One region of the Lysinibacillus sp. FSL M8-0355 genome, then DNA from elsewhere that is predicted to be linked to it. Evidence: riboswitches for the same ligand, from Rfam matches in the RefSeq annotation. Region 1 holds a riboswitch; each other region holds the start of a gene.
What was found. Region 1 has a riboswitch for cobalamin ahead of MKY46_RS10975 (ABC transporter substrate-binding protein). Riboswitches for the same ligand answer to the same signal wherever they lie in the genome.
Positions count from the first base shown of each region.

Region 1 (5,457 bases):
TAGGAAATCCTTTTTGTTTTGACATTATGTACGTAAAGGGGATGCATGTATGACTTCTTTAGATATGACCATTTGTAAGCAGCCACGCACAGAAGTTGCCAAGAAAGCGAAAACAAGAATGGCGGTCGAATCATTGATTGACCAATTATTAGCAACGAAGCTGATCCGCAATGATCGCTTCTTTGAGCAAATTTTATATAATAAAGAAATTATTTGGATACAAAATGGGGATGTGGACGGGCATCTTTTCGCGAAGGCAGCGGTAACCGATCAACTGAAAACGAAGACCAATAGCTTTATGATGTATATGCCGACTAACCCGATTGTCTATGAGGTTAACGGGGAGCCATACCATTTAATTACACGCATTGATTCCACACGTGCCAAGCCCAACCTTGACCGTCTGTCACTGAAGCCAAAGCCTGTTTTAAGTGCAGCGCGTGTCAATGATGTATTATGCTCGATTGTGATGCGTTTTTATGAAACATATATCCATGATTTAGCGCCTCAACATGATAAGTTAATAGCCTTTGTGCAGCAGGAATACGCCCAATTTATTGAAGCGGTTCAGGCATTAAATGATTACCATTTCAACTGGCATCCACGCGGCAACGGTCACGAGCTATTGCTGCAATTAATTGATCAACTGCAAATTTTAAAAAGTTATCCTGGTAAAGTGCTAGTTGATTTCACAAACACGCATGACTACGTGATTGTCGAGCCTGCATACCTTGTGCACAGTTCTACAAAGAAAGCAGTAGGCGCATTATAAACTCAAGCCCTCCATCAAACGGAGGGCTTGTTTTTATTTATTTGAAGGGAGGGGGTAAATACTCTCGTTCGAGCAGCGAATACTCGCGGAAGCAGATGAAATACTCTCGTTCGAGCAAGGAATACTCGCGGAAGGAGATGAAATACTCTCGCTCAAGCAGCGAATACTCGCGGAAGGAGATGAAATACTCTCGTTCGAGCGGGGAATACTCGCGGAAGGAGATGAAATACTCTCGTTCGAGCAGCGAATACTCGCGGAAGGAGATGAAATACTCTCGTTCGAGCAGCGAATACTCGCGGAAGGAGATGAAATACTCTCGTTCGAGCAGCGAATACTCGCGGAAGCAGATGAAATACTCTCGCTCGAGCGGGGAATACTTGCGGAAACAGATGAAATACTCTCGTTCGAGCAGCGAATACTCGCGGAAGCAGATGAAATACTCTCGTTCGAGCAGGGAATACTCGCGGAAGCAGATGAAATACTCTCGTTCGAGCAGGGAATACTCGCGGAAGGAGATGAAATACTCTTGTTCGAGCAGGGAATACTCGCGAAAGGAGATGAAATACTCTCGTTCGAGCAGCGAATACTCGCGGAAGCAGATGAAATACTCTCGCTCCAGCAAGGAATACTCGCGCAAACAGGGTAAATATTCTCGCTCGAAGCAAGTAAACACCCGCGCAAGCAAACGGCTTCGCGCGAGCAGGATTACCTACTTACAGACAATGCATGGCTGCTTGTGCCTCGTGCCAAGGAACAGAATATCCTTTGCCCTTCGCACAAAAGATGCTGGAGGAGCTGTATTCTGGGTCGGCATTTTTATCGTAGCCAATGTGCGAAATAATTTCCTCGGCATTATGACACACATCATAGCCATCAAATTGGAGTGTGAGTGCGCCCTTACCATTGGTATAGGCCGCAAAGGTTGTGCTATAGCTCATTAGGGTGGCGACGGGCGCTCGTCCCGTTAGCACAACATCTGTTTCGGATAAGATGGGGTCATCGAATGTGCCAGCAGCTTGCTGTATGTCGCTCATCATGCGGCCGATAAAGTCGTTCGAAGCCTTCATTTTAAAGCGATAATAAGGTTCAAGCAGGATGTTCTGTGCTTGCTCAAGTCCTTGACGTAGCGCACGGAAACTAGCTTCTCGGAAATCGCCGCCCGATGTATGTTCATTATGTCCGCGACCTGTTAGCAGTGTAAAATGAATATCTGTCAGAGGGAAGCCTGTGAGTAAGCCATGGTGATCACGCTCAAACAGGTGCTTTTCAACAAGGCGTTGGTTGCCTACCGATAAATGATCCGCATGGCAGGCATTGCTAAATGTATTACCTACTCCTCGCGGATTGGGCTCCATTAGTAAATGAACTTCTGCATAATGCTTGAGGGGCTCAAAATGACCATAGCCTGTCACCGTCGTCACAATGGTTTCCATATATAAAATTTGGGGCTCGCCAAAGGAGACCGTTAATGAAAAACGCTTCATTAACACTTCTATCAGTACCTCCAACTGAATAACGCCCATAATGTGCACATGGATTTCCTGGAACTTTTCCTGCCAAACCACACGTAAGGAAGGCTCCTCTGCTTCTAGTAAACGGAAAATTTGTAACACTTCCTTGATATGCTGATGGCCCTCATATTGAACCTTTGCCTGTAGCGTTGGGACAAGCTCATAGGGCTGTGACAGCATAGTAGTGCCGATGCGGTCTCCAATATTGGCCTGACTAAGTCCTTTAACAGCAAAAATCTCTCCCGCTTCAACCTGTTGGACGGTATCAAAGCGACTGCCATTATAGAGGCGAATTTCAGTCACTTTTTCTGTCACTTCTTCAAACGAAAATTCATCCCGAACATGTAAAACGCCCTTGACAGCCTTCATAAATGTTAAACGCTGGTGGCCGTCATGACGAATTTTAAAAACCTCCCCCTCAAACGGTGCATTCACTTCAAAATGGGTGTCTGTTAATAGAGGGAGCTGGGCAAGCAATTCCTTGATGCCCTCATCCTTTAGGGCAGACCCTGTAAAGCAGGGGAAGGCACATTCCTTTTGAATCATGGTCTGTAGCTGAGTAAGACATTGCTCATGCTCCAATGACTCATTCAAAAAGGCATCGAGCAGCTCTTCATTACGCTCAGCCAACCATTCCATGATGCTGCTTGAAACATAATCAGTACGAAGCGGTTCATCGACGAACAGCACCTGCTGGGAACAATCCTTGCGGAGCTGTGTCATAACGGCCTCCACATTGGCTCCTTCGCGATCAATTTTATTGATAAAGAAGAATGTTGGGACATGGTATTTGCGTAAAAGCTGCCACACGGTTTCCGTATGACCCTGTACGCCCTCGACCGCACTAATGATAACAATGGCATAATCCATCACACGAATGGCGCGCTCCATCTCAGGGGAGAAGTCGACATGCCCTGGTGTATCAATCAACGTGTATGTATCGTCGCCTATGTTCATGCGACCTTGCTCGGCAAAAATGGTAATACCACGCTTGCGCTCTAGCTCATGATGATCGAGAAAGGTATCCTGATGATCCACTCGACCACGAGCTTGAATGCTTTGTGTATGAAAAAGTACTTGCTCAGAGAAGGTTGTTTTACCTGCATCCACATGCGCAAGTACACCAATTGTTTTGTACATAACATATCCTCGTTTCTATCTATAGCTATCTTTTCATTGTAACAGAATACTAGCCTATATATTTCTTGTAAAATAGTTCGTATTTTTGTCGAAATAGTGCTAATATAATGATGATTATATATTTAGCAATATACTACTGATTGAGCTACAAATTTTCTTCTGCTAGTCTATCAATAGTATTAACCATTATAGAACGTATTGGTGCAAATGGCATTTGTCATTTGCTTAAAAGGGAAATCGGTGCAATTCCGATGCTGTCCCGCAACTGTAAATGGGGAGTCTGTACAGCATGCCACTGTAGTTTAACTATGGGAAGGCGTATAGATGATGAACCTAAGCCAGGATACCTGCCAGTATGTGTTTTTTGACTAAGAACCACGAGGATGGGGATAGTGATAAAGGTAATGTACCGTTTTTTCACTATGCTACTCTCTTGGCGACAAGAGGGTTTTTTTATGCCCTTCCCACGAATCCTGGTAGCAAAGAAGTCTTTGATTTCTTTCTATAGATGAACAACAAAGGAGAAAAGGACATGAAGAAATGGAAAAGTTTATGGCTGGTGATGGTCATTGCCTTGGTCGCTGTTTTAGGGGCTTGTAATGCAAAGGACAAACCTGAATCAGCAGCGCAAGATGAGAAGGTTGAGCCATCTGAGGCAGCAACGGAAGTAACCATTGACAATAATGAAACAACTCAAACATATAAGGAAGCACCTACAAAAGCGATTAGTTTAAATCAGCATGTGACAGAGATTATGCTAGCGCTAGGCTTAGAGGATTCCATGGTAGGCACAGCTTACTTAGATGATAAAATCTACGAGCCCCTACAAGAAGCATACGATAAAGTGCCTGTGCTTTCTGATCAATACCCAACGAAGGAGCAAGTAATTGATGCCGAGGCTGATTTCTTATATGCAGGCTGGAAGAGTGGCTTTGGTGAAAAGGGTGTTGGAACACCGGAAGAGCTTGAGGAGTTAGGCATTCATACGTATTTACATACGGCTTCCAATATGACAAAGCCAACACTAGAGGATATTTTCACTGATATTCGTAATATCGCAAAAATTTTCCGTATTGAGGATCGTGGAGAAGCCTTAATTGAGCAAATGACGCAAGATGTGGAGGCAATTCAAGCTAAATTACCAAAAGATAGTGAGAAATTACGTGTTCTCGTATTTGATAGCGGTGAAAAGGATGTCTTTACAGCTGGTCAAAACTTTATGAATGAACTAGTGTCAATCGCTGGTGGTCAAAATATTTTTGGTGATGTGGAATCAGGCTGGACAACCGTGTCGAAGGAAGATGCGGTAGACCGTAATCCCGAGGTAGTTGTCGTGATCGATTATGGTGAAACAACGGCCGAACAAAAGATTCAATTCTTAAAAAATGATCCAGCATTAAAGGAGATGGAAGCTGTTAAAAATGATCGCTTTGTCATCCTGCCACTGTCAGCTGCGTCTGAAGGCGTTCGTGCGGCAGAGGCTATTGAAATTTTAGCGAAGGGTTTCTATCCTGATAACTTTTAAAATTCCGAGCTAGCATTGTGCTAGCTCCTTTTTCATAAGGAGCGATATCAATGAATGCATTTCAGAAAAACGTACCAGATCAAACATTTGAAACACTTAATCGTCATGGCGAATTTACACGCTTAGCTGTCAGCCCAGGTATTATTAATAAGCATTATACGCCTGCACAATTTCAAAAAATAGCAGAGATTGTTGGCGAAAAGGGGGCGATTAAGTATTCGGCCTCCTATAGTATTTTAGTGTCCATTCCAACGAGTGCTGTGACAGAGGCTATGCAAGCCTTACGAGAAGTGGGTCTTTATGTTGCACCATCAGGACCCATCATCGCGATGAAGGCCTGTGATTTTTGTGATGGTGAAAAGATGGAGGCTGCTCCGATAACCGAACAGCTTTATCATGCTTTAGAGGGGATCGAGGTACCTGCAAGAGTACGTGTTAACATCAATGGCTGTGCGTCAGCCTGCTACAATGCAGTCTATGATGATATTGGACTCGTTTATCAGCAGGAG
Region 1 covers NZ_JBBPAI010000001.1:2,235,342-2,240,798, forward strand. Annotated here, with positions in the region: gene MKY46_RS10960 (hypothetical protein) at 50-772, shown strand; gene MKY46_RS10965 (hypothetical protein) at 810-1,409, opposite strand; gene MKY46_RS10970 (translation factor GTPase family protein) at 1,486-3,423, opposite strand; cobalamin riboswitch at 3,606-3,792, shown strand; gene MKY46_RS10975 (ABC transporter substrate-binding protein) at 3,956-4,948, shown strand; gene MKY46_RS10980 (precorrin-3B methylase) at 4,999-5,457, shown strand, end outside.

Region 2 (5,457 bases), 190 kb from region 1:
GACGAGTGCCACCTAATGCCTTTGTCACAACAGCTGTTGTCGCAATTTTGACAAACAGTACATGGTCTAACCCAACACGATTTAAGCTATTTTCTAATGCGAGAATACCTTGTATTTCATGGGCCTGTATCATCATTTCTAATACGTCTTTCATTTTAAGTGGCTCTTTCCCTTCAGCAACACGCACGCGACTCAAATAATCAGCCACAGCTAATATGCCCCCTAAATTATCGGAAGGATGTCCCCATTCAGCCGCAAGCCAAGTGTCGTTGTAATCCAGCCAACGAATCATACAACCGATATTAAAGGCACCTTTTACAGGATCAAGAACATAGGAAGTGCCTGGAACTCGTGTACCATTGGGAACGACTGTGCCTGGTACTACTGGGCCAAGAAGTTTCGTGCATTCAGGATATTGTAAGGCCAAAATGCCACACCCTAATGTATCTAATAATACATAGCGTGCCGTTTCGTATGCTTCTTCACTTGTAATAGTTGTATTTACTACGTAATCCGCAATATCTGTAAGTAATTGATCTGTCTTAGATATGTCATTTGTTTTAATCATCTATATCTTCCTTTCAAGGCATGAATTTGATATACTAGTATGCTGATAGGCATTGGTCAGAATGCCCATCAGCTCTATGGCGAGTTGTTAAAACTTGATTATACCGACAATTCTTCAAGGTTATGACGCTCGCCAATATAATGGACACGAGGTCTAAATAATCGGTTATTGTCATGCTGCTCAATGACGTGAGCACATAAGCCAATTGTTCGTGAGCCAAAAAAGATAGGTGTATAGATTTCAATTGGCAAGCCAAGCATGTAGTATACTGGTGCTGCATAATAATCTAAATTTGGGTACAAGCTCTTTTCTTGTGCCATCACCTTCTCACCAGCTTCACACATGTGATATAAGCGATCATCCCCTTGTGCCAAACATAATTTATGCAATGCCTCTTTCATAATTTGTGCTCTTGGGTCCATCTTTTTCATATAAACACGGTGACCAAAGCCCATAATCTTTTCTTTATTTTGCAGTTTATTTTTCAGCAAGGCTTCAAAGCCTGCTACTGTTTTGGCTTCTAGAAGCATGTACATGACTGCCTCGTTGGCCCCTCCATGTAAATTTCCTTTCAATGATGCGACAGCTCCAGTTAAAGCACCGTACAAATCAGATTGTGTAGAGGCAATAACACGAGCCGTAAACGTTGAATTTGGCATCTCATGCTCACTATATAAAACGAGAGACTGATCAAAAATTTCTTCTTCTAACGCCGTTGGTTTTCTACCAGTAATCATGTAATAAAAATTGGCGCTATAGGAAAGCTGACTATCTGGCTCCACAACATCTTGTCCGTTTAAGACACGATAGCTATTGGCTACGATGTTAGGCATACCGCCTAAAAGTCTATAAGCTCGCGTCAAGTTCATTTCAGTAGAACGATCATTGATGTGCTGATCAAAGCCTGCTAAAACAGAAATTCCAGTTCTCAGTCCATCCATCGCATGTGTTTCATTAGGCAAGAGCTTGAAGATTTGGAAGATCTCTTGCGGAACCTGATAATGTGCTTTTAATTTGTCCTGTAAGTCAGCCTGTTGCTCGGCAGTAGGAATTTCGCCATGCAGTAGCAAGTAGACAATGTCTAAATACGAATATCTTTGTGATAATTCAATCAAGTCGTAGCCTCGAATAACAATTTGACTTCCTACAGTGTCTAAAAAAGATAATTTTGTTTCAGCAGCAATGACCCCATCAAGACCTGGTGAATAAGTTAACTCCATTCAATGACAGCCCCTTTGTTTAATTATTCTTGTAAGCGTTATCATTCCAACGCGAAAGAACAACAAAAAAACAACTTCTACCCCTTTTTAGAAGTTGTTAATCTACAAAAGCATGACAGACCAAATAACAGTGAATTTACAGGAATTCACAAAAATCATGCAGTAGCTAACACCTCCCTATCCTCGTAGGTCAATTGATGCTTATTTTGTGGCAGGTCTCCTGACTTATAATCAACACTTCAATAACACCTTCCCATTTTGACAAACAAAACAGTGGCCTTGTTATCGAGCTCCTAAATACAGTTGCGGGACAGTGTTGGACTCTCACCAACTTCCCTTTTAATCAAATGGAATGAACCCCATTTGAACCACCAAAATTTAGCATATTCAATTTGTCTATTTACCTTAACATAGAGTTTTCAAAACAATCAATATAGGTAAAATTCAGAAAAGACTGATTATAAAAAGCTATTTTTCATTTTTGATTGACTATTCTGCATTTTTGAGCATTATTTTGTACAAAAAAAGATTGTTCATCTATACCAATAAATCCATTTTCAAGGGTTATAAGTAAAATAGAGGTCTTTATAATAAAAAGGCGAATAGATTTTTTATAATATAGAGGAGGAGCACATATGGGCTATATTTCAGAATTAAGGAAACACATCGGTAGTAGACCGATTATCAGTATCGGGGCGACAATTCTTGTAGTCAACGATGATAAGAAAATTCTCTTTCAACATCGTTAAGATACGTTGGATTGGGGATTACCTGGTGGCTCAATGGAACTGAATGAAACGCTAGAAGAAACTGCTACTCGTGAACTTCATGAAGAAACAGGACTGGTAGCGAATGAATTGGACTTGATTGGTGTTTTTTCAGGGCCAGATTATTATTTTCAATATCCAAATGGGGATGAAATCTATACAGTTATTCATCTTTATAGTGCGAAAAATGTCAGTGGTATACTAGAGATGAGGGATGGTGAGAGTTTGAATCTTACCTATTTCAGTAAAAATGAGCTACCAGATTATCTTGAGAAAAGAACAAAAACACGCTTAGACAATCTAGAGGACAAATTGTGGAATTTAGATAGTTCTTTTGCAAAGGATTCTCTTTAAATAACAAAGAGCATGCTTTTTATGAAAACATGCTCTCATCTTAACTATTAGGCTATTACAGTCTAACCTTAACCTCTGTACCGTCTTGTGCCTTGACATCTACTAGCACGAGCCCTTTATAATTTTGTAGTTCCTTGATAATAGGCTTGAGCATTTCTTTGTCAATGAATGGAAAGGAAAAGTCGATTTTTTTTCTGTCGAAGTATGCCTTTGTCCATTTGTTGACACTTTGCTGAATCCATTTGTTGACACTTTGCTGAATCCATTTTGAAGTCAAAATGGAAAGAACAATGGTTAGCACAGCATATGGAACAGGAACGGTAAAGCGAACGTCTTTTGCTTTCACTTTTACATGCATCATAAGTCGCCTCTACTCAATGAAAACTGAAACGGTATCTCCGTTTGCCGATTTTATGTCCACAATTTGTCCATCTAATTCATTTTCGATGGCTTCAAGAAGAAGATTGATATCGATATCTTTCACGTATTTTTCCGATTGCGGAATACTCGCAGCGATACTGTGTCCAGCCATTAACACAGCCTTGACAAGTTTTATAGGCAAATTCACAGTGACATTATCATTTTCAGTGGACACCACACGAACCTTTAACGTTTTATCTAAATACTTCGTTTTTTCCAGAAATTTATTACCTGACTCCTCTTTCTCTTGTAACACTTGAATCAGCTCTGACCCTTTATCAGCATCAATTTTCCCCTCTTGAATCATGGTTAACACTTTAGTAATTTCCTCTTTCATGTAGCATTCCTCCCTATTCGTCTTTTAAGAGCTTTATGGCCTCATCAGTTGTGATTTCGCCATTTTCCAACATGCTTACAATTTTTTTCTCGTCTACTTCATTTTTCTTCTTTTGGACATAGCCAAGGGATGAGATAATGTCATTTAGCTTGCCTCGCACAGTTGGGTACGAAATGCCCAGTTCCTTTTCTACTTCCTTAATATTCCCTCGACATGTTAAAAATACTTCCACAAAATGAAGCTGATCCTGTGATAAGGATGCTAGCTTCGACAATTCAAACTCATTTTCAATCGTCGTTTGACAATGAGAACACTGTAACTTCGTAATTTTTAATGTTTTACTGCAGACAGGACAATTTGTGATTACTTGATAAGCCATAGTGAACTCCTTCCTTTAAGTTAAATTGATTATATACCAAATAATTTAAAAAAGTAAATAATAAAATTAATTTATTCAATGAAAATATCAATAAAGTTAATTACCTGATTAATATTATTAATAAAAAGAAAAACACCATTCTAATGCAAAATGGCGTTTCTTTAATAGATGACTCTTACTAATGTTTGGAGCAAATGAGGTAATCCAACTGGCCTCTATCATTACCAGCCCATACCTCCATGACCATTGTATACGTGTTTTCTATATTATGATCATTTCGTTTTATGTTTTCTTTCTCGCGGGTGTGAAGGCAAAATAGCATGATATAATTGTTGTGAAGCAGGATGCTCATATGCTCCATCCTTGCCAATCTCCTCCACTAGCCGACCATGTTGCATGACAAGGATACGGTCTGACATAAAACGTGTTGCCTGTAAATCATGCGAAATGAAAATGTAAGCAAGCTGTCGCTCTTTTTGAAGTGTTTGTAGTAACTGTATAATCTTCTTCTGTAAAATCATATCAAGACTGCTAATCGCTTCATCTAAGACAATTAATTTTGGCTTTAGCGCAAGAGCTCTAGCGATGTTGACTCGTTGCTGTTGCCCCCCACTAAGCTGCGAAGGATAGTATTGAGCCATTGCCCTCTCTAACTCTACACAGTCTAGTAATTCCCTTACTTTATGTTGTCGCTCTGTTTTACTAAAATCCTCGAAATTCAGAAACGGTTCTTCGAGTATTTCAAAAATCGTCTGCTTCGGATTAAATGAATGATAGCTATTTTGAAAAACTGCCTGTAAATCTCTACGTATTCTTTTTTTATGCTTGCTTGGTGCTTCGTATAAATTGACACCTTGAAAGAGCAACTCCCCGTTTGTTGGTCGTTCGATTCCTAAAATAATACGACCTAATGTGCTTTTTCCTGAACCACTTTGACCGACTATTCCTAGACATTCCCCCTCCTGAAGTGAGAATGACACCTTCTGTAATACGGGAACTTCCTGCTTACGCTGGAATAGAAATGGTCTTTGAGCGTAATGCATATCAATATTTTTCACGTCTAGCAGCGTCATTTTTTCACCTCTAAAATAGCATTCTTGCTTGTAATAGTTTCTTTGTATAGGCATGCTGAGGTGCATCAAAGAAATCATAGACATTCGTTTGCTCAATGATTTTTCCTTGATACATAACAGCCACATCGTCAGCTAGTTCAGCAATAACACCTAAATCATGTGTAACAAGAAGTATGGCAGCTTCTGTTTCTACGCGAATACGATCAAATAGTGTTAATACTTGTTTTTGATTGATCGTATCAAGAGCTGTCGTTGGTTCATCAGCAATATAGAGGGAGGCTTGTAGCGCCAATGATAAGGCAATCATCACTCGCTGTAGCATGCCACCACTCAACTGAA
Region 2 covers NZ_JBBPAI010000001.1:2,430,187-2,435,643, reverse strand. Annotated here, with positions in the region: gene prpD (2-methylcitrate dehydratase) at 1-568, opposite strand, end outside; gene mmgD (citrate synthase) at 667-1,788, opposite strand; cobalamin riboswitch at 1,982-2,176, opposite strand; partial or broken gene MKY46_RS11940 (NUDIX hydrolase) at 2,424-2,909, shown strand; gene MKY46_RS11935 (hypothetical protein) at 2,965-3,270, opposite strand; gene MKY46_RS11930 (SHOCT-like domain-containing protein) at 3,280-3,666, opposite strand; gene MKY46_RS11925 (DUF2089 domain-containing protein) at 3,680-4,045, opposite strand; gene MKY46_RS11920 (ABC transporter ATP-binding protein) at 4,318-5,118, opposite strand; gene MKY46_RS11915 (ABC transporter ATP-binding protein) at 5,129-5,457, opposite strand, start outside.
Region 2: linked by a shared signal. The riboswitch ahead of mmgD (citrate synthase) and the one ahead of MKY46_RS10975 (ABC transporter substrate-binding protein) in region 1 are both predicted to bind cobalamin.

Region 3 (5,457 bases), 630 kb from region 1:
ATTTGATCCGCCCATTCATAAGCAAGGGGAATGTCATGGGTAGCAAGTAAAATGGTTCTTTCGCCGTCTTCTAATTTACCTAGGTACTGTAGAACTTGGGTAGCATAATAATTGTCAAGGCCTGCTGTTGGCTCATCTAATAAGAGGACAGAGGGCTCCATCGCTAAAACACCTGCCATCGCCACACGCTTTTTCTGACCTACGCTTAGAAAGTGAATAGGTTTTTCGAGTAAATCGCCTATTTCCGTTTGCGCAACAGCCCATGCTATTTTTTCTTCGATTTTTTCGGTAGACCAGCCAAGATTTAGTGGTCCAAATGCGATATCTTGCTTGACAGTACCTGAAAAAAGTTGATGATCCGCATCTTGAAAAACAATGCCAACTTGCTGGCGAAGTGCCTTTAAAGCTTTTCGACTATATTGAAGCTCGTTGCCATCAAAAACAATCGTCCCAGCTGACGGTTGTAAAATACCATTAAGATGCTGAAACAATGTTGATTTTCCAGCGCCATTATGACCAAGGATGGCAATTTTTTTTCCTTTTGGAATGTGTAAAGTAATGTCTGACAATGCCTTCGTACCATCTGCATAGGCATAGGACAAGCGGTTTAGTTCAAAATAGAATGCTGTCATGAGAAGTACCCTCCATATACAATGAGGAATAGGAATAGTGTCGCTATGCCTAGCCAATTTTTCTTGCTATAGGAGCCCATCTCTTGCCAGTAGACGGCTTCGCCACCCCGTGACTGCATGGCATTATTAAGCTCACGACTACGCTGAAACATTTCAGCAAATAGCGCCACAATAAGCATGGATACGGAGCGTAGCCATTGCATTGGAGAATGGTAGCCAAGACGCGCTTGCTGGGCAAGATGTATTCTGTACATGCTTTCTAAAAATATAAAAATAAAACGATAGGTTAGTTCAATAAGCTCAACCAATAAAGAGGGCAGTCGCCATTGTCGGAGCACATAGCAAATCCCTTGTACGGATGTGGTCAAAATTAAAAAGTATAAACAACTACTACTGCCAAGGACAATAAAGAACAATTGTTGGGCGGACAGGGCACTTGCTTTTCCGATGAAAATTGTCCAATTCATCCACGTAAAAGACCACAGATGGGCAGGTAATACATGAGTTGCTGGTGTGATTGACAGCAAGATGGATACAAGACTTGTTAGTAAGAAAAATCCAGGTAGCAATAATAACTTAACATAGTAGGTAAGCGGAATTTTTGCACCTAAAATGATAAAAGCACTCATTACAAAAAATGTAATGAGTGAAAGTCGTTCATCTCTCATGATGAGCGTTACGAGAAGTAGACCAATTGAAAATATCATTTTTTCTAGCGGATGAACGGACGCTAGCTTATTCAGATACGCATACTTATCAATGAGTAACATAACGGGTTAACCTTCTTTATGCTTGCCGCGCATATAGCCGATGAAGTAGCCAATAAAACCAGCTCCAATAGCTGCCTGTAGCACGAATAATAAGCTTTCAATTTCACCACTTGGTGGCTCCCATAAGCTTTCAAACCACGGTTCATATTCTGCATTGATTTCGCCAATGGCTGCTTCTGCCTCTCCATCAGCACCACCAAATTCTGCACCTTTTTGTATAAACAATGGGATGATAGCTAACAGCACAACAATCGCTAATAGTAATAAATTTCGTTTCATCTACTAATGTGCCTCCTTTGTTGAGAAAACACGCAACATTTTTAATTCGCTGACATTGTACTTTTTCAAGAAATTCATCACAATGACCGTTAAAATTCCTTCACTCACCGCTAACGGAATTTGAGTTAAGGCAAAAATACCTGCGAACTTTGTAAACGATGCCATAAAGCCGCCAACCTCTGAAGGGAAGGCTAATGCTAACTGTACAGAAGTCACAACATATGTACCTAAGTCACCAAGCATCGCAGCAAAAAAAACAGCTAGTGAAAATGACAACCCTATTTTTTGAGCCCCTTTAAAGACAAAGTAAGCAATAAATGGGCCTACAATCGCCATAGAGAAGGCGTTCGCTCCTAAAGTGGTAATCCCACCATGTGCTAATAATAAAGATTGGAATAATAAAACAATCGTTCCGATGACACTCATAGCGAGAGGTCCGAATAAAACCGTTCCAAGTCCAACACCAGTTGGGTGGGAGCAACTACCTGTAACCGAAGGGATTTTTAACGCCGACAGCACAAAAGCAAAGGCTCCTGAAAGACCTAAAAGCATTTTGGTTTCAGGGTTTTCTTCAATTGTTTTGCGAATGGAGCGCAATCCTAGAATAATAAATGGGATAGAGATGACCCACCAAAAAATAGCCCATTCGATTGGTAAAAAACCTTCCATGATATGCATGGCAAAGGCACGTTTTGGCACGAGTAAAAAGGCCAATAAAAAATAACTAAGTTTCCACCATGAAAATTTCAAAAGCTTTCCTCCTTACTAATAGATTTTTAGAATGTAGCGTGCGTAAATAAAAAAGCACTTCTCCGTTGTTGGAAAAGTGCATAGCTAAAAAAGCAAATAACATTCTCATCTGCTAAGCCGCACACCTATCCTCGTAGGCTGAAACGATCACATATTTTTCGGCAGGTCTCCTGGCTCTAGTTCAACACTTTATAGGTCTTCCCATCCGTTGGACAGTGACATGTTCTATAAAGCTCCCTAATACAGTGGCGGGACCGCGCCGGACTCAAACCGGCTTCCCTTTTAAGCAAAATGATAAGTATTTTACACCGAAAAAACATTAAGTTGTGAGATTTCACGACAAAGTGTAACATGATTTTCCATAAATATGCTATACTTTTTTAAAAAATATTTTCAATTGAAGGTCAATAGAGAAGATTCTGATAACTACTGAATTGTCATAAATAAGGAGATATTATAATTTTTATACCCGGTCTACACACAAAATTGATAAAATTGTCATAAATTTTTATAGAAATATTGAAATTTTAAAATAATGAGATATGATAGAGACAGTTTTCTATTCTATAAAGAAGATAATAAATTTCATATAAAACGTCGATAAGTGCTCGAATAACTCGAGATAATAGGGAAATTGGTGAAAATCCAATACAGCCCCCGCTACTGTAATAGCTGATGAAATCGCAAAGCCACTGGTGCAAACTTGGGAAGGTGCGATAGTAAAATGAAGCTTAAGTCAGGAAACCTGCTTATTTGATTGTGCATGCAAACTTTTCGGAGGGAGAAGTTGAAGCAAGAGCGAGTACCTGTATTTTATTTTATTCGTTTTTATTTGGCTTCTACAAAACCTTTACTCTTCGTAATTAGAGTAAAGGTTTTTCTTTTTCCAGAAAGCAAATGAGGGGAGACAGAAGATGACAACATGGAATTTAGAGGGGATGAAAACACATCTCTTTATTTGTAATGGTAGTAGCTGCATGAACAAAGGTGGGGAGGAAATTACCCTAGCTATTCGAGAAGAAATACAACAGCAAGCACTTGATCAAGAGATACATACAACAAGAACGCGCTGTAATGGACGATGCAAGGATGCTTGTGTGGTCATCGCCTATCCGCAAGGGAATTGGTATCGTGTACCATCAACAGAGCATGCTAGAACACTTGTACAAGATTTACATCATGAATCCTTATACAAAGAACATGTCTTTACACTTCGTGAAGGTACATTACAGCGTACAGCACAAACGACAGCCATTAAAGGGATCGAAAAGGTGAAAGAGGGGTAACAACATGGCGCAAAAAGGAAAAATTTTCGTAGTGGGCTTTGGACCTGGAGACTTTAAGCATATTACGACACGGGCGGTAGAGGCATTACAACAAAGTGATATGATCATAGGCTACAAAACCTACGTAGAGTTGATTCAGGATTTAGTCAGTGCGAAGTCGATTGTCAGTACTGGAATGACCGAAGAGGTGTCCCGTGCGCAGGAAGCGGTTCGCCAAGCAGAGGCTGGAAGCATTGTCTCAGTCATTTCAAGTGGTGATGCGGGTGTCTATGGTATGGCGGGATTAGTGTATGAGGTATTGATTGAGCTAGGCTGGACAGAAGCAACGGGGATTGAGGTAGAAATTGTCCCTGGTATTTCTGCCATCAATTCATGTGCTAGCTTACTTGGTGCCCCGATTATGCATGATGCCTGTACGATTAGTTTAAGTGACCATCTAACACCATGGAATTTAATTGCCAAGCGCGTCGAGGCAGCCGCTATGGCGGATTTTGTAATCGCTTTATACAACCCAAAAAGCGGTCGCCGAACAAGACAAATTGTCGAAGCACAGCGCATTCTCTTAGAATATCGTTCGCCTGACACACCAGTAGGACTTGTGAAAAGTGCTTACCGCGATCGTCAAGAAGTGACGATGACAACATTAGCCGAAATGCTGGAGCATGACATTGGAATGCTGACGACAGTCATTATTGGTAATTCGTCGACATTTTTCTATGACAATAAAATGATTACACCACGTGGCTATCAACGTAAATATACATTGGGTGAAGAAAAACAACCCTTACGTCCACATCAACGTTTACGTGAAGAAAATGAACCTTGGGCAATGAACCAAGAGACAGGGACTGCACGACAAGACTTTACAGCAGATCCTAATGCAGGGCGTTTTAATAAACCCAGTGTAGCCGCTACGCCAAAGCCAAAAAAAACAGCACTTGAAATGGCTACAGCGGCACTCGCAATGGTGAAAGGAACAAGTGCAGTCAAAGTAACGCCGAAACTTGTACAGCAAAAAATAGAATCCATTTTTGAATTAGCTGTAAGCCCAGGAGTGGTGAATAAGTTTTTCACACCTCAGCAAATGATGACGTTAGCAGAGGTCGTTGGGGAAGAGGGGACGATGGAATATACACCAGACCATCAAATCCATTTGAAAATCCCAACGACTGCCCCTGAACGTATCACGGAGAAATTACAGGAAGTAGGCTTTTTATTAGCGCCGATTGGTGATGTGCTATCCTTGAAGGCTTGTGATTTTTGCTATGGTGAAAAGGCCGATTCGATTCCCTATGCAGAAGAAATACAACAAAAATTAGGTGGAATGTCTTTGCCGAAAACATTAAATATCGGTTTTAACGGCTGTGGTATGGCCTGTTACAGGGCTGTATTTGATGATATTGGTATTGTCTATCGCAAAAGTAAATTTGATGTCTTTATTGGGGCGAAGCCAGTTGGTCGTACGGCCCATGCAGCACAGCCTGTTGTAGAAGGGTTGGAGCCTGAACAACTGATTCCACTAATTACAGATATTATTGAAGAATATAAAGCAAATGCTCACCCAAATGAACGTTTATTTAAATATTTTAAACGTGTGAAAAAGATATTGCATTTTACGTATCAAGATATGTCTTCCAAAATAAAAGTAGAGCCAGCTCCGTGCGGCGACTAGTGAGGAGAAAAGAGATGAAAGCTATTTTATTTGTCGGCCATGGGAGCCGTTTAGCAGCAGGAAATGAT
Region 3 covers NZ_JBBPAI010000001.1:2,868,227-2,873,683, reverse strand. Annotated here, with positions in the region: gene MKY46_RS13975 (energy-coupling factor ABC transporter ATP-binding protein) at 1-632, opposite strand, end outside; gene cbiQ (cobalt ECF transporter T component CbiQ) at 629-1,402, opposite strand; gene MKY46_RS13965 (energy-coupling factor ABC transporter substrate-binding protein) at 1,409-1,681, opposite strand; gene MKY46_RS13960 (energy-coupling factor ABC transporter permease) at 1,685-2,431, opposite strand; cobalamin riboswitch at 2,575-2,759, opposite strand; cobalamin riboswitch at 3,017-3,198, shown strand; gene MKY46_RS13955 ((2Fe-2S) ferredoxin domain-containing protein) at 3,346-3,717, shown strand; gene cobJ (precorrin-3B C(17)-methyltransferase) at 3,722-5,389, shown strand; gene MKY46_RS13945 (sirohydrochlorin chelatase) at 5,404-5,457, shown strand, end outside.
Region 3: linked by a shared signal. The riboswitch ahead of MKY46_RS13955 ((2Fe-2S) ferredoxin domain-containing protein) and the one ahead of MKY46_RS10975 (ABC transporter substrate-binding protein) in region 1 are both predicted to bind cobalamin.

Region 4 (5,457 bases), 190 kb from region 1:
GACATCAAGCTTGTGCAAGAGATTTACGACCAGTTAGCCGTCGCCGTTCCAGAAGCGAAAATCATGCTGCAAACTTATTTTGAAGCATTATGCGGCTATGAAACATTGATTACATTGCCTGTAGAAGGATTTGGCCTAGACTTTGTTCATGGCTATAAAGGAAATATGGCGTCACTTCGTCAATATGGTTTCCCTCAGGACAAAGTATTGGCAGTCGGGGTTGTTAATGGACGTGATATTTGGCGTTCCAACTTAGCGGAGGTCAATGCTACAATTCAGGCAATTGAGCATTTAAGTAATGCGGCAGAGCTATGGATTCAACCGTCCAGCAGTCTACAACATGTACCAATCACAACTGCTCTTGAAAATGAGATTGACCCTGTTCTGAAGCATGCTTTAGCCTTCGCAGATGAAAAGATTGTAGAAATCACGGAGCTAACTAAATGTAGACGAGATACAGAGGGTATCTTACAGCATAATTTTTCTGAAAGTATGAAGGCAATTGAGGCTCTAAAAAACCATCCAATCCGTCAAAACAAGTTGATCCATCAAGCAGTTCAAACTGTGACAACGCAAGATTTTGAACGACATAGTGAATTTGCTCAGCGTCAAAAGATGCAGCAGCAAGCGTTAGCGTTACCGCTATTCCCAACAACAACAATCGGAAGCTTCCCACAATCTGATGAGGTGAAAAGGAATCGTAATGCTTGGCGTAAAAAACAATTATCGAATGAAGCCTACGAGGCATTTATAGAGCAGGAAACAAAACGCTGGATTACGATACAAGAGGAACTAGATATCGATGTACTCGTTCACGGTGAATTTGAGCGTACAGACATGGTCGAATACTTTGGTGAAAAGCTAACTGGCTTTGCCTTTACAAAAAAAGCATGGGTCGTTTCCTATGGCTCACGCTGTGTCAAGCCACCGATCATTTATGGAGATGTTGCGTGGTCTTCAGCGATAACTGTAAAAGAGTCAGCCTATGCTCAAAGCTTAACAAAGCGCTTTGTAAAAGGTATGCTGACAGGACCAGTGACGATATTAAATTGGTCCTTTGTACGAGACGATCTGTCACGTAAAGATGTCGCTTATCAAATTGCATTAGCACTTCGCAAAGAGGTTGAGGCACTCGAAAACGCAGGTATTTCAATTATTCAAGTGGATGAGCCAGCTCTAAGAGAAGGTTTACCGCTACGAAAAGAAGAATGGGGAGCTTACTTAGAATGGGCTGTTAATTCCTTTAAGCTGGCTACAGCTAGTGTCAAAGATGAAACACAAATCCATACACATATGTGCTACTGCGAATTTAACGATTTCATCGAACCGATTAGTGCACTTGATGCAGACGTGATTTCCATTGAAACATCAAGAAGTCACGGGGAGCTCATTACATCACTGCAAGGGCAACCTTATCAAAAGGGCATTGGCTTAGGCGTTTATGATATTCATAGTCCTCGTGTGCCAAGCAATGAAGAAATGCTAACTATTATGAGAGATAGTTTACAGGTGTTAGATCCCCATCAATTTTGGGTGAACCCAGATTGTGGTTTAAAAACAAGAAAAGAAACTGAAACTGTTGCAGCTTTGGCTAATATGGTTGCTGCAACGAAAACATTACGCCAGGAAGTACAACAATCTATCTCGAGATAACGACATCATTTTATAAATCTACTACAACCACTACATCTTCTCTCCGAAATACAACAAAGACCAGGAAAAAATGGACCTGGTCTTTTGTTGTTTCATTCTTTTAAGATTTTTATTATATTCAGAAAATAAAATTGACGTGAACAATCGAGCATGTTATGTTTATAACGAATTTCATAGCGATCATTACAAGTTTGAGTGAAAAAGACTTTCATTCAATTAAAAGGAAAATGGGTGTAAATCCCATGCTGTCCCGCAGCTGTAAATGAGGAGTTTTGTTTCAAATACCACTAAGTGATTACTTGGGAAGGTGAAGCAAAATCATGATTCATGAGCCAGAATGCCTGCTTGTAAGGAGATTCATTGATGATCTACGAAAGATAGGGAGATGGATGGAGGCTTACTCATTGTAAGTTTTTCTGTCCTTATTCTTTTTTAGAATAAGGTTTTTTTTAGTTTGATTCAGCAAATGTTTTTGTAGTAGCACATACAGAAGACTTCTTTTTCTATAGAAGAAGATAAATAGTCAATGGCTGTTTAAATGCCCTCTGAACGTCAAAAAGCACCACGTCCTGTGGCAATGTCGGTGTGCCTAAAGCCTCTAGCGGATATCACAAACTTTGAAAAGGTGTCAGCACAATGCAAATCAACTTCTACTCGTTAGCTCGAAAAATTTGAACGCATTGTTGATACCTTCTTTCCATCTATCTATAACTAGATTCATTTGTACCACGAATAGAGATAGGAGACAGAAAATGAGATTGACTAAGTATGTACTTCCCTTCATCCTTGTGTTAACTTTCAGCTTACTTGCTGGTTGTACAAGCACAGATCAAGAAAAGGGAGAGACAGGAACACAGCAAACAAATGAAAAAATGATAACAATTGGGTGGCCATTAGATGTCGGCCCATTGAACCCCCATACATATTTACCCAATCAAATGACCGCACAAGCGATGGTCTATGAATCCTTGGTGGAGTATAACGACGATGGAACTGTTAGCCCAAAGCTAGCAGAAAGCTGGGACATATCAGAAGATAAAACGACTTATACTTTTCATTTAAGAAAAGATGTTAAGTATTCAGACGGAACTGCGTTTAATGCAGATAATGTGATTCGTAATTTCAATGCAGTATTAGCGGATCGGGAAATGCATTCTTGGATGGGTATGGTCAACCATATGAAAGAGGTTGTGAAAGTGGATGATTTTACAATTCGCTTGCAATTAGATGAACCTTATTATCCTGTCTTAAACGAGCTTGCCTTTGTAAGACCATTCCGTTTTTTAGGGGATAATGGATTCCCAGCCGGAGATGCGACACAAGATTCGATCAAGGCACCTATTGGAACAGGTCCATGGGTATTAACCGAGTACAAAAAAGATGAATATGCTTTATTTAGTCGCAACGAAAACTATTGGGGAGAAAAGCCTCTCGTAAAACAAATTAAAGTTAAAATTATCCCAGATTCAGAATCGATTTCATTAGCATTTGAAAACGAGGAATTAGATTTAATTTATGGTCGTGGCATCATTAGTTTAGATAACTATACGTATTTAAAAGATAGCAGTAAATACAAAACCGCTACCTCTGAGCCTTTGTCTACGAAAGCGTTACTCTTCAATACTCAGTCGGGTCCGTTAGCCGAATTAAAGGTTCGTCAGGCCATTCAATATGCTATCAATAAGGAACAAATGGTTGACAGTATTACACATGGTACAGAACAAGTGGCTAACACATTATTTTGGGATGCCATTCCTTATGCCAATATAGAGTTAGCGCCAATCTTATATAATCCTGAAAAAGCGCAGCAACTACTAGATGAGGCAGGGTGGACGTTACAGAAGGGCGAAAAAATTCGTTCGAAAAACGGGCAACCATTATCATTAGATTTAATCTACATCGCAACAGATGCAATCCAAAAGCCAATGGCGGAATTAATGCAAGGTGAACTAGCAAAAATAGGGGTACAGTTGAATTTAGAAGGTGCAGATGTGATGGTCGGTCTTCAAAAATTAATGGATGATCAGGTGGATATTAATTTCTGGCGTACAAACGGACCACCAACCGACCCACATAGCTTTGCAAATGAGTCAGCTACGCCAAATGCTAGTGGTGTTTATGAGGCAAAATTAGGCTTATCTAACGCTACAGACATCGATACGAAAATCCATCAATTATTAGTGGGAACAGATGAAGAGGAACGAGTGCAGCTTTACACGGATATTTTATCCATATTCCATGATCAAGCACTTTTCTATCCTATCTCTTACGAAACAAATAATGTAATTTATCAACCATATATGAAGGATTTTGCTCCACGTGCATCTGAATATGATATTCCCTATGCACAAATGGATAAAGAGTAATAAAAAAGAGAGAGTATGTCTTGCACAGACAGCTCTCTCTTTATCATAGGAGTGAGTAGGAAGTGACAGCATGTATGAATCGACATGGATGTTTTGTTTAAAAAGAATTTTGACTTTGCCGTTTGTCTTACTAGGAGTTTCCATCCTAACCTTTGTATTTATTCGTTTTGTACCGATAGAGCCTGCTGAGGTCATCCTACGATTGGCAAGAGTTGCTCCAACCGAGGAAGCTGTTCAGGCATTACGCGAAGAACTAGGGACGGACAAACCTTTCGTTCTTCAATATTTGCTATGGGGAAAAGGCGTTTTACAGCTAGATTTTGGTACATCCTTTGTGAGTAAATTACCAGTAGCACATGAGCTATTCGCGAAATTACCTGCAACAATTGAATTAGCTCTTGCCGCATTTGTCCTCATTTTAGTATTCAGTATACCATTAGGGATTATGAGTGCATTGTCTAAGTATGCCATCATCGATAAAATCATTAGATTCTTTAGCATATTGAGCGTATCCATTCCAACATTTTGGTTAGGTTTCCTACTGCTCTATCTATTTAGCTTAAAATTAGGGCTCTTTCCGACAAACGGAAAGGGCACACTCGCTCATTTAGTTTTACCAGCCTTCGCACTAGCTTTGCCAACCATTGGTCTGTTCATCCAGTTTATTCGTTCCACTATCCAGGAAGAATTACATCAGCAATATGTTCAATATGCGCAGCTAAGAGGATTAAAAAATTCTGTAATCCTCATACGTCATGTGTTACGAAATGCTGCCATACCTTTGACTTCCTTATTAGGTATGACGCTCGGTAGTTTACTAGGTGGAGCTGTAATTGTGGAGCAAGTTTTTAGTTGGCCAGGACTCGGTAGGTATTTAATCGAATCCATTACGAACAGGGATTACCCCGTTGTACAATGCTATGTATTGATTATTGCTGTGATCTATGTGTTGACCAATCTATGCACAGATGTATCGCATCGTCTATTGGACCCTCATCTGATGATGAAGGACAGGAGAGATTGACATGAAGCGATTACGAAAAAGAAGAGATCCTATTCTAGGGTTATTTAGCTTATCCCTCCTTGTAATCATTGTCTTACTGGGATTGTTTGCACCCATTTTAATGCCACATGATCCGTTAGCTGTCGATATAACTAAGAAATTTTTAGCCCCTTCCTGGGATTACCCATTCGGTACAGATCACTTAGGAAGATGCGTCTTTTCTCGCATGCTTTTAGGTATTCGCTATTCATTAGGATCCGCACTCTTCATTCAAGTCGTTGCTATTGTTTTAGCTGTCCTACTTGGTGCCTTTGTAGCGTTGAAAAGAGGTATAATCGATGTGGTATTTATTCGAATATGTGATGTTTTATTAGCTTTTCCGACACTGGTACTTGCATTTGGACTTTTAGGTGTATTAGGCCCTAGCTTAAAAAA
Region 4 covers NZ_JBBPAI010000001.1:2,423,874-2,429,330, forward strand. Annotated here, with positions in the region: gene metE (5-methyltetrahydropteroyltriglutamate--homocysteine S-methyltransferase) at 1-1,653, shown strand, start outside; cobalamin riboswitch at 1,824-2,016, shown strand; gene nikA (nickel ABC transporter substrate-binding protein) at 2,406-4,019, shown strand; gene nikB (nickel ABC transporter permease) at 4,090-5,043, shown strand; gene MKY46_RS11910 (ABC transporter permease subunit) at 5,045-5,457, shown strand, end outside.
Region 4: linked by a shared signal. The riboswitch ahead of nikA (nickel ABC transporter substrate-binding protein) and the one ahead of MKY46_RS10975 (ABC transporter substrate-binding protein) in region 1 are both predicted to bind cobalamin.